2 regions of the Congregibacter litoralis KT71 genome follow, and region 2 is predicted to be linked to the other one. Evidence: riboswitches for the same ligand, from Rfam matches in the RefSeq annotation. Region 2 holds a riboswitch; the other holds the start of a gene.

Region 1 (5,950 bases), 650 kb from region 2:
ATGCCCCAGGCATATATTCATAGGTCAGCAGTTGACTCCCACTACTATCCTCTCCCATTGTTGGTTTTACTGATCCTAAAAAATCTGCGTTCATTGTCTCAGCGTGAAAAACCGTCTTGAACGCAAACTCTGCTATCACCGATTGGTCAATTGTATAACTCTTCCCTGTGCCCGGAGCCCCATAAAATATTATGTTACTTCCGGCCATGGCCTGTAATCCTATCCCAGGGCTACCCTGCCCATCATCAGCTGATCCACTTTTGTTGGTTGGTACGAACGATAGTTTTGTAAGTAATTCAGGCGCATAGCTACCTATGTGATCGGAAAACTCGGGAAAAAGTAAGTTTAGTGCAGTGAGCAAGGCGGAGGTGTTTTCTCGTCGGCTCTCGTTTACTTTCTGAACGGCGTTGTTTCGATATGAGGTGACACCGATAACGGGGTATTCGGAGAAGTGGCTGTATAGAGCAGGCTGGGAGTCGAGAAAATCCACTTTGCCATAGCTCTTGTCAAATACGGAGATGATTTCGATGCTCAACTTGCTCTCGGAGTTGAAAGTTTCTCCTAAATCTAATGACGTGATCTTCCCTAGGGCACGAAGCCCTTGTTCCCATGATGTAGCAATGCCTTTGCTGTTGTCAGAGCCTAGGTAGATGAGTGCGTATGAGTCAGGCGGAATAGATTTTTCCACCTGCTTGCAGGTAAATTCGATGGAGAATGGGGTGAATGGTGCGATAGATGTTGAGTCGATTTTTTCTATGTCGTCGACGCTGTCCTTTCCCAATCGAACTAAGATGAAGCTCATGTAAATTCCTTTTGATTAGAACCACGCGTCTAATTCCAAGGAGTATAAAGTTGTCCTCAAATTCTGCCAGCTCTTGTTTTAGCTAGACGCTGCTTTTGTCGATAAGCCTTTCTAAAGCCGAGTGCATCGGCTCAAACAGGGTGCGATTCTGGCTGTTGACGCGGCGCAGTATCCCCGCAGCAGCATTCGGGCTCAAATAATACTTTGTTTCTGGATGTCGCTTTTCGATGACGTCAATCAGTTTTTTGTGGATCGGTTGGCTGGGTGCTTGTGGCGCGGGTATGTCCCAGCAGTCATCGCCAATTACTAAACCTCCTGATTGCCATTTCAAATATGATCCATTGGCCTTGGTGGACATGTGCAGATCCGAAAGCTTCATATGTCGAGTGCGAGAAGCTTTAAAGTCGGCAAATTCTACTGTCGGATCAGTAATATCGGGCCTAGTGCGTCTTTGCAGCTCTGTTTTCAATCTTTTTCCGATCCAGCTTGCTACCGGCACCGAAACGGCGTTCCCAAGAGCCTGGTAGCGCGGTGTATCCATATCTGCGACATCTATAGCTTCAGTTTTACTTAATTCAGTCCAGCCAGGAGGAAAACCCTGTAAACCCTCGCATTCCACGGGAGTGAGGCGACGCACATCTGAATCATACGACACATATGTCCGACTCCAGTCTGTTCCTGTGTGTCTTCCTGATGTAGCTGCTAGGCAATAAGCAACTTCAGCTACCTTTGCTCCAGTGACAGTACATTCACTTGAGTTCAAGAATCCCGCTCTCTGATTCGCCGGTTTGGAGCCAACGGCGTTTTCGTAAAGGGTTGAAACTGCTGCTCTCGCATTATCGTGAAAAGCGCAAATAAAAACTCGTGGCCGGGACTGGGGTGAGCCAAAGTATCTGGAATTCATAACACGCCAGGAGATGCTGTATCCCATAGAAGATAGTGTTTCCAACACTATTCGAAAGTCTTGCCCATTGTGAGAGCTTAAAAGGCCAAGCACATTTTCGATCAGTAGTACTCTCGGTTTTTTCTTTTCAATAAGCTCGGCAAATGGGAAAAACAATCCGGAATTTTTCCCTTTCAGTCCATGTCTTGGCTTAGAGCCGCGAGCAACAGAAACGTCTTGGCAGGGAAAGCCACCACACCAAAGATTTGCATCAGGTATCGAGGCAGGCCCCAGGGTAGTGATGTCTTTCTCTAGAGCGGTGTTTGGCCAATTCTTCTTCAGGATTTTTTGGCAATAGGCATTAATTTCGCAGTGCATCTGTGGTTGAAATCCGTGGCGCTCAAGTGCCAAGTCGAAACCACCTATCCCTGCAAAGAAAGAATTAAACGAAAGGTTTGATTTAGCAATCTTCATTGCGATCTCTAGTCATCTACTTGCCTGGAGTGTCTCGATCACGATCTTTCACGATAATGTGACCTTGAATTGCAAATTGTTGTTTTTCAGAGTGTTCTTTTGTGAGCCGAGCAATAAGCGTGAACTTCTTGTGCCCTTTGTCCTTGCAATACTGCTCAAAGCGTTCGGCTTCGATTGCTGACAACAGCACTGACACTCTTTCCACTTTTCACTACTCAAAGTCCTTACTAACGATATCAGTGAGAGGAGGCAAAAGCCACGTAAGTGCACACAAGTACGCATAATACGTGTAGTCAAACTGTACACATCAGAGGGAGTGCCAACACTCTGCTATGTAGTGTTTTTGGGTAAGGCTCGCCGTAGCGAGGGTTTTTTTGGACATGAAGCCCCTGAGCCAAATGTCAGTCCAATGCCCCTTGAATTATCGATAGATGTATCTCCGCTGATCAATGGGTCGTCAGCACGGCAGATTCAAAAAGAGCATAGGCGTTACGACTTAATTGTGGATGGCGACCCGTCCCAACACATTTCCTTCAAGCTTGGAGGGCTTCTCGGTACATTACTTATCAGTGATACTCTTAGCATGAAGGCAAGAATACGCTGAAGTTGCGTATCAGGGATGGAGGGTGATTTAAACAAAGCTCTCGTTGGGGGTTGCGCTATCTTAGATAGGGATAACTTGATGGTCGAGTGGGAGAATGTGGTGGTGAAGCTCTGTTCAAAGAACAGAGTCGAAATATTTATCAATGAGAGGCAGCTGGGAACCTTCGAGCTTCATCAGACTGAGTTACTGGATGACCGAACAAAGAAACTTAGCAAGGCTGGTGCAGTTCTACTGCAGTTAGCGTCTAAGCCTCGTTATTCCCGAAGAGGTGGCATGAAGCCTACCATTGCCGATAAGAACGTTATAAGTAAGCTGAGAATAGCCCTGAAAGCATTTGTTGGGTGCTCTTCAGATCCTTTTCACCCACTTTCCTATGCGAATGGATGGGTGGCTAAGTTTCGAGTAGAGGACCATTTAAAGGGATAAAGTCACAGACGACTGCTACGGCTCCGTCCGCTAGCTATGCACATTGGTATGGATTGCGGTCCGAAGTTAACCACTGCACAGGCCTCACGCGGATTCATGTAAGAAGCTCGCGTTTGGCACGCCCTCATTGGTTTTATAGTTGGGTTGCAAAATTGCTTTAGACTGAAATTTTGTGATCGAGATCAGTCCTTAAGTCCGTGAGGGTTTACTTTTCCCCGTAAAACTGTAACTCTCCCGACTGCATCAAGAGGGGCATAGCCCCACCAACCGCCCACTCCGGGAACGGTGGTCCAAATGATGCGCCAATGGCTCTGCATTGCAGACATGGAACATAAAGGAGACCTGCCATGAATACCCCTTTGCCTGTTGTTATTGCTCAATCACCCTTCAGTGATGACGAGCTGCAGTCCTTAAAAGCCTTTTACGCAGGGGAGCGTGTTCGCTCCATCCGCAAGCGTTTGCCCAATCCATGGCCGTTGATCGCTCGGCACCGTGCTCTTGCGCATAGTGAATTCGCCATTGTGATGGACGCGCCCGCTGCATTGGTTTGTGAGTTATGAGGCGTCGTGATTTTCTTAGGGGTAGCGCTTTCTCTCTCGCCGCCCCCTCTGTCGTGTGTTCAGAGCAGTCGACAGATGGACCGCTGTATACACCGCCAAAGGATCGGTTTGTCACTGTTCAGATGACGCCCGATGACGATGACCCGCGTTGGGAGTTCTACCCAAAATATAGGGTGCTTTGGGCGGACGTTGATTTGCAGACGGGTCACTACGATTTGTTGGAAGCAGATGATCCTATGTATGCCTGGCCCCTAGCGAACTGGTGGTGCAACGAAATCGAATTCGATGACTCCGAATGGGATGGTATCGGTGCGCCATCTGGAGTTCTTGATGGGTACCCTTGGAAGGAATGTTACGGACGCATATTTTTCTTGGCGCCCGGCATGCGCGGCATCATCCCGCGGTACGTGAAGGCCCCAAGATCTTGGGATATCTTTCACGGGTTGGTGCCGAGATATAACCGAGACCGACGGGATGACCTTAGTATCAAGTGGGTCAACGTTGACCTTCTCACAGGTCATTATGTCGAATGCGCCCCGGACGATCGTATTTACGACGTGTATACAACCTGGGATGTCTGGGCATGAGGTGCTTTGTGGGATGCTATGAAGGCTGCTCATCATGAACAGTCGCATTTCGAAGCCACTTTTGGGCTTACTGCGATCGCGATTTGAGTTGGATTGGCACGGTATTCACGGAGTTCGTCACTGGGCACGAGTCAGACGCAATGGGTTGCTACTTGCGCAGAGCACCGGAGCCGACGTGGCTGTCGTGGAGTACTTCGCGTTTGTTCACGATGTGGCTCGCGTCAATGACGACTATGACCCATGGCATGGCGAGCGGGCCGCAGAGTTTGCTTTTTCGCTATGTCCGCAAACTATTGACTTGAAACGATCTCAGCTGAAAAAACTGACCGATGCGTGTAGAGAGCATAGCGAGGGGTATACAGAAGCCGACATCACGGTGATGACTTGCTGGGATGCAGATCGACTCGATCTTGGGCGTGTTGGAATCAGGCCCAACCCTGAATACCTCTGTACCTCAGCCGCTAAAGATCCTGGCGTATTGGAAGCGGCCTACCGGCGATCGCTGCCGGACTATCACGTTTAGAAAAACGCACTAACTCGCATGGCATCTGACCCTAACTCCAGAGGTTTAGCGGCCGTAAGTGCATTGGCGCGGTGCTGAAACGAGTAAAGGGTAATTTTATGCAGAATCAAACAGAAGATGACAGGGCGCAGATCGTCGATCCGTGGGTGAAGCAGGCCGACAATCGACTGCGGAGTCCAGAAAGTGCGCAGTTGATTACAGCTATCTCCTTTAAGTCCAACGGGATCGTCGAGATGACTTTTCTTTCCAATGGATGAATGTGGAGCTGCTGATTTTCTAAATGGCTGAATGCCTCAGATGACCCTGTTTATGACTTCGAGTTAGCGAATGGTTTGTACCGTACTCAACGCTCAACGATTCACAACATTGAAGTACAGCCGCCGATTTAAGCACCAACTTGCGGGCGGGATAAAAATGCAGCTAAAGCGGCTGATCTGGCTCCTGATCCCCGAGCTGATTTATGCCGATTATCCTTGGGGAGTAGGAGATTTGACATGTCTAAAGAGAATCACGCGTTCGAAGTCGTGTACGTTGACCCGTGGGTCAAGCGTCATGGGGCGGCAGTCCCCCGGGGCGCTTTACTGGTCTGTGTATACAGCCTCAATTTGGGGGTCGCCTCCGTTAACGAGGCGCTATATGTAAGACAACTCGGTGATCATGCCGAACTCTGGCTTGCGCACCCCGACGCCCTCGATTTTGAGCCGGCATCGCCAGCAACCCTGCCGGTGTCCTGTAGGCAGGGCCTGACAGTGCGGGCGCTTTGTTCCACCAACACAGATGACGTTGCGCAGAACCTATTCATTACGTTGGTACGTTCCCGCTGGGGGCATGCTTGGCCCGGCAGGTTGTATCTGGCGGGTGTGTTTTCAGAACAAGTTTATGAGGAGACCGTTGCAGGGCTGGAGCGAGAGGGCGATGCGATGGCTATTCAGGCGTCTGCTAAGGAAACCTCGGTGGTGCGCGCTGCCCGGGAGCTACGTCTGCAGCCTGAACCCACAGGCACCGCCCCAACTGCGTGGCGGGCCCGTTGTCCGGAGACAAACCATTCGCTCTACATCAGCACGGCGTCCAACTCTTTTGGTTGCGGCTAC
Region 2 (5,950 bases):
GCTGATAGCTCCTCGCACAGTACTGACTGCCGCGATCGGAATGATGAAGAAGCCCAGGACCTGGTTGCCTGACATCGATCGCACGGCGCAGTGCCGTCTCCGTCAGGTTAACCGTCATCCGTTCCGACATCGCGTATCCGACAAGCTCCCCGTTGAACAGGTCTTTGATGCCTGCCAGGTACAGCCAGCCCTCGGCGGTGTCGACGTAGGTGAGATCCGTCAGCCACACCTTGTTCGGCACATCGACGGAGAACTGTCTGGCAAGCCGGTTCGGCGCCACAGGCAGCCTGTGCTTCGAGTCCGTGGTCACACGGAACCGCCGCTTCTGCTTGCAGCGAAGGCCCTGCTCGCGGCGAATACGCTTGATGCGGTGTACGCCGACACGAATACCGTTGTCGGCAAGATCGGACTGAAGTCGCTCGGGACCATACGTCCTGCGCGTGCGCTCGTGAGCCGCCTTGATCTCCAGCGTCAAACGCGCGTTCGCCTTCGACCGTGGTGACGGCGGCCGCTTGCGCCAGGCGTAGTAGCCGCTCTCGGATACGTCCAGCAGACGGCACATCGCGGCGACAGAGTGCTCGTGCCGTAGCCGGTGAATCTGCGCGTACCTCACCGGGATTCCTTCGCGAAGTACGCCGCAAACTTTTTTAGCAGATCGCGCTCCTGCTTGACCTCAGCGAGCTCACGCCGGGCACGGGCCAGCTCCATCTCAAGCTCTGTGGGTGCGCGCTGATGCTCACCCACCTGCTTCAGCTTTCCTGCCCGGGCTGCACGCACCCAGTTACTGAGACTGCTCTTGGGGATCGACAGCCGCTCTGCCGCCTTCGCCACCGACATGCCGGTCGACTCAACCAGCTTCACGGCCTCAGCCCGGAACTCCGGCGTGTAAGATGCCTTGGGGATTCTTTCCATCGTTGTCCTCCAGATCGTAAAGATAAACGATCCGATGGACTCCACGAATTCCGACCGACCTCAAAACCTCACCTCTCCTACCGGTGAATCGGCTGACGAGTTGGGCCCCAGATCCAGATCACACAGCAGCTCATACGCACGGACATTAGGACTGTCGTGCAGACACCAAGCGTCGCAAACGGTAGACCAATCCAGCGTGTCATCGGGCTCGATGCCAGTCTCAGCCCATTCCGCCAACGCCTCTTCAACCGGCTCAAAAGAATAGCGCTCGACAAACTGCCGTAGCGTCATTTCCGGCGGCTCCTCTGATGGGTCACCGAGATACAGCGTAAAGCTGTCTGTGATTTCACGTGACGCGATGACGGTCGTATGGGCTGACTTAGGTGCCTGAAGAAGCGCCTCACCATGATTGTCAAAGAAGTTAACTGCTCGCTCATAAAATCGTGGCAATACAAATCCTGTAGCGGCACCGAGGAGGAACTGCCGTCGGGAGATCATGAATTCTCGTCCTCACGGCCTTGGGCCACCATCGTGGGTGGTGCTCCTCCTTGTCTCCTATCGCCAACAAAAGCACGCAGTTCGTCTTCTCCACCCTTTCGACGACAGTAGCCACAACCAAAGGTATTGGAGTCAGTGCTTATGTACAGCGAATGGTTTGTCTCAGAGCAGCGGGCCCGCCAGGCACTTGGGGATGTACCTGTGGGCTCCGGCTGCAGGCGTAACTCTCGGGCTGTACGAACCACGGAGGTTTCAATAGCAGACGCCTGGGAGGCCATCAGATCGCCCTCGCGAGCAATCCCGGTAAGAGTCTTCTGATAGACCTGCTCTGACAGAACACCTGGCACATAGAATCTTCCGGGCCACGCGTGCCCCCAGCGTGCACGTATCAACGCAATGAAAAGACTCTGCGCATCGGTATTGGTATCACCAGAACGATTCGCCAGAACTGCTCGAGCCTGTTTATCTGAAAAAGCCAACGAGGATGGTGATGCAGCGTTGTCGAGATCGTGTGATCTAGGGTGCGCGAACCAGAGCTCTACATGTTCATTGAAGATGCGCAGATACAGCGCCTCAGTAATCGAGTCCGGGCCCAAATTGAGCCCGTAAATACACACCAGCGAGGCATTTTTGGGAACGAGGCCCCCATTATTCTTGCCCCATGGATCAACATCCACCAGCTCAAACGTCTCATTTTTCGCAGTCATGTTGTAACTCCTAATCCCCGAGAATAGTCGGCGTTAATCAGCTCGGGGAACAGAAGCCAGATCAGCCGCTTTAGCTGCATTTTTATCCCGCCCGCAAGTTGGTACTTAAATCGGCGGCGTACCTGTTCTGTTAAGTATCGCTATGTACTGTGCTGTTGAACGCAGCTCATTACCGGTAGCTTCGGAATCATAGAGAAGAATACAAGGCGTCGAGTACAGTCTTCGTAGCCTGAAAGGCGGTTCTATCCTGCGCCCTGTGTCGAGCCACCAGTGGCCATGGATTAGGTAATCGCTTGCTGATAGAGCTCGCCTGTTCGCCCGCGTAGAACGCTTTTAAAGACAGGAGCTCAACGTCACTGAATAGTGCAGAAGCCGGAGTTAAAAATTGAGGGTCGCGCACGGAATATCTCCTTTTTGTTCCATACCTGCGCAGCAGGGCCTATGGCGCATCGATTAACCACCGTTCCCGGAGTGGGCGGTTGGTGGGGACGAACCCCTCTTGATGCCCCTTTATCATCTCATAGCCAAGATCAAATGGCTTGTTCATCAGGCAAAACGTTATCGACTACGTGACAACCGTCACGTTTTGCAACCCCCAAAAGAGCTATCTGTAAGACGCATCTTGAACAATACCCACCACAGCAGCGATTGTTGTACTCGATGAATGAACTGATACTTTGAGGTTTCACACTGGACACCCAGAAAACCCGGGATACCTTGTAGGCGAGATAATTTAGGTGCAACCGATACGATCTCCGGAGGCAAACCGAAATTCGCCTAATTTGTCCGGTCCAAATGGCTGATCTAAGTCAATAAGCGACCGGCCGTTCGAAGTACCATATGCTAGAGGATGGATTGGTCTCGCATTAATAAGGCGAATGTCACAATCGAAGTGGACCGCCATAGAATGCCGAAAAGGAGAAAAAAGTGTCGCAGGTAATGACCCAGACTGATGCTCTTGTAGAGCTGAGACTGCTTACACCAAAAGTAACACTAGACGATCGGGACGATTTCTTCGTCACGTTGATCAATAGTGATCTTCCAATGGAAATTGTCACAAGACTCACAGCGTTGTGGGACGTAACAAGGGAGGTTGGTGGAGAAATTGTGTACGTTGGCAAGCTCATTGTTTACGAAATAATGGAATTCATTGCAAAGTTTCCTCACCTAACCATTGGATTGGCAATTGGCGCAGTGCTGCATACTCTCCTAGCAGCCGTGCCTATAATCGGCCCGATTCTCACCCCGATAGCTGCTGCAGTGAGTGCCAGCATAGGATTTAGATTGGACAGCGGAAAACCGTTATCTGGCAGTTTAGAGGGAACATTAATCAACACGTTCGCTGATATTGTAGCGATGGCAAAATCCTTCCTGCAGTGGTTTCTCAACGTGCTCAAGCTGGCATTTGCAGATGCGACCAACTGACAGATCAGACAGCCAGTCGCGCAAGGAGTTGCTATCGGCACTTAAGCGCCTGGAGAAGGCTCGACCAGACAAAATCGGACTAGCTGGGGACTTGATCAGCACAAGTCTCGGCGTGACTGGGGGCGTTGCCGCGTCCGGATCCGTTGCTGCCGCGGTTGGCGCAACCACAATACTCGGATCCAGTACTCTTGGCGGCGCTTTAGGCGGTATCTTTATTGCCACCACCCCAATCGGCTGGGTGGTTGGAGCCGGGCTCGCTGGCGGCGCACTTGGCTATGGTGCCACACGACTAATTCGAAACGGTGAAGTCCAAGACCGAGCCAAGAAATCAATCTACGAGAGGCTCAAAAAGCGCCTCGCAAGTGCAGAAACTAGCAGTGGCTACGAGGCCATCGATGTACCCATCCAACAATTTGAAATAGACAACAAGGACTCTTACTACGACTTTGTAAAACAGCTTAGAAAGGCCGTCAGCTCACGGACGATATCATCTGAACCCGCGGAGCGTCTGCTTGGGTCCGTCACGTCTGGCGCAATGGGGATACAAGAAGCAAAAAGTATTTTGGGTAACACCCAATCGGAAACAACTTCCGAACCGTCGAAACCCTCTCAGAATCAATGGCTTTCGTTGGACACATATCGCGACTTACTCCAACGCAGCGTGCTAGCGGACGTTGATCCAGAACTGGATCAACTCGAAACGTACCTGCATCAACACGTCCCCCGGATCTGGCTTCTCGGTAAAACCGGTGCAGGAAAAAGCTCACTTATCTCCGAGATCACCGGCCAAAGCGATATCGAGATTGGCAACGGTTTTGAGCCATGTACCGGGGAGATCACACGATACCTATATCCCACTGAACAGCCAATTATGGAGTTCTTGGATACCCGAGGACTGAGCGAAGCTGGCTATGTCGCGACCGATGATGTTAGCGAAGCTTCAAATAATACGCACGCGATTCTGGTGGTCATCAAGATAGACGATCCAGAGCAGTCGGCAGTAATAGAGACACTCTCGAAACTACAAAAACAGTCACTCGAACGCGTTCTTGTGATCTACACCACTCCGCACGGCATAAATGATCCAGCGGAATCGAAAAGAGCTGTCAACCACCTGCATAATCTCCTCAAAAGGCAGCTAAAAATGAACTTGCCGTTCGTTGTTGTCGATTTTTCGACCAAAACGAACGTCGAAGCACTTCGAGAGCGCTTGTCAGAGATGATGCCATCGGCAGCAGTGTTCTTGCGCCAAAACGTGGCAACAACGCATGAGGAAAAGATTTATCTGAATCAGCGAGAAAAGATCCTCTGGCACAGCGGTGCTGCAGCGTCCGCAGATCTGGTACCTGGAGTAGGCTTGATAGCCGTACCATCAGTACAGATCAAAATGCTGTACCAACTTGCAGAGGCTTATGGTCTTGCGTGGCACAAGCAAGAAATACTTGAGTTTATCGGCTGCCTTGGCGCCGGCTTTGCCACGTCTTACGGCTCACGGGCATTGGTAACGCAGGTCGGTCGCTTTATCCCGGTCTGGGGACAAACTATCGGGCAAGCCACTGCTATGGCCCTGTCGTTTGGACTGACTTTTGCGTTAGGCCGAGGCGCCTGCTACTACATGTATCAAAAACGGAATGGGCAGGAGGTTGATATCGATGAGCTTAAGTCAGTGTATGAGCAAGCGTTAAACCGAGGAAACTGGGACATTCAATCCGGCGAAAAAAGTGCGTAACCTAATTTTCAAGTGGCCAGCACTACTCCTAATAAGCACCCTTCCCGTGCTGACCTTGCTAATTGTGCAAGGTGCGCTAAGCATCTATCGAAATACATTTTATAGCTGGAGCCTGATTTCTGCCATTGGCGTAATAGCCGTCATATCGGGGCTATCTGGCTGGCTAATTTGGCGAAACCGCACATCACCCACTACCGACAGCCAGGCCACAGATATGGTACAGGCGAATCCCACTTGGGGTACGTTTCAACAAAGCGTTTGGGACGAAACGAGTGCCGTCATTACGGATCTATTAAAGAAAGATAGCCGGCTAGACGCGATCCCACACCACTCAATGAGTGTTCTTCGGAAGATTTCAGCAAGCTGGAACAAAACCCAAACGCACTCTGAGTATGCAGCAACAGTTCCAGAGGCCCTACTTGCAGCGGAAGTTCTTGCCACTCGGTATCGTAAGGTGCTGATTGAGAACGTACCTTTTTCGGGAGACATAAAGGTGTCAACGGTTTTGCAGGCCTGGGACATCTATCAGTCACATGGAACCAAACTTCAAAACGCCTACAAAGCTTATCGCGTTTACTCCGCATTTAGTATACCCGGCGTATTGAAGGAGCTCGCGTCGGCCTTGCTAGGCCCACTTAGTGACCAGGCATTGGAAAACCTAATCTACAACCTGAAAAGA

Evidence for each region. Region 2 has a riboswitch for S-adenosylmethionine ahead of KT71_RS13910 (hypothetical protein). Riboswitches for the same ligand answer to the same signal wherever they lie in the genome.
Region 1: another riboswitch for S-adenosylmethionine. It lies ahead of KT71_RS16855 (hypothetical protein); the one in region 2 lies ahead of KT71_RS13910 (hypothetical protein).

The regions. Positions count from the first base shown of each region.
Region 1 covers NZ_CM002299.1:3,711,556-3,717,505, reverse strand. The annotation lists gene KT71_RS19860 (AAA family ATPase) at 1-802, opposite strand, end outside; gene KT71_RS16865 (DNA cytosine methyltransferase) at 885-2,159, opposite strand; gene KT71_RS20635 (hypothetical protein) at 2,176-2,364, opposite strand; SAM-I-IV-variant riboswitch at 3,425-3,534, shown strand; gene KT71_RS16855 (hypothetical protein) at 3,537-3,749, shown strand; gene KT71_RS16845 (hypothetical protein) at 4,512-4,859, shown strand; gene KT71_RS20810 (hypothetical protein) at 4,958-5,116, shown strand; gene KT71_RS16840 (hypothetical protein) at 5,354-5,950, shown strand, end outside.
Region 2 covers NZ_CM002299.1:3,056,891-3,062,840, forward strand. The annotation lists one part of gene KT71_RS13895 (IS3 family transposase) at 1-642, opposite strand, end outside; one part of gene KT71_RS13895 (IS3 family transposase) at 642-912, opposite strand; gene KT71_RS13905 (hypothetical protein) at 973-1,410, opposite strand; gene KT71_RS13910 (hypothetical protein) at 1,407-2,117, opposite strand; SAM-I-IV-variant riboswitch at 2,520-2,628, opposite strand; gene KT71_RS13915 (hypothetical protein) at 3,045-3,542, shown strand; gene KT71_RS19790 (YcjF family protein) at 3,634-5,271, shown strand; gene KT71_RS13925 (GTPase) at 5,318-5,950, shown strand, end outside.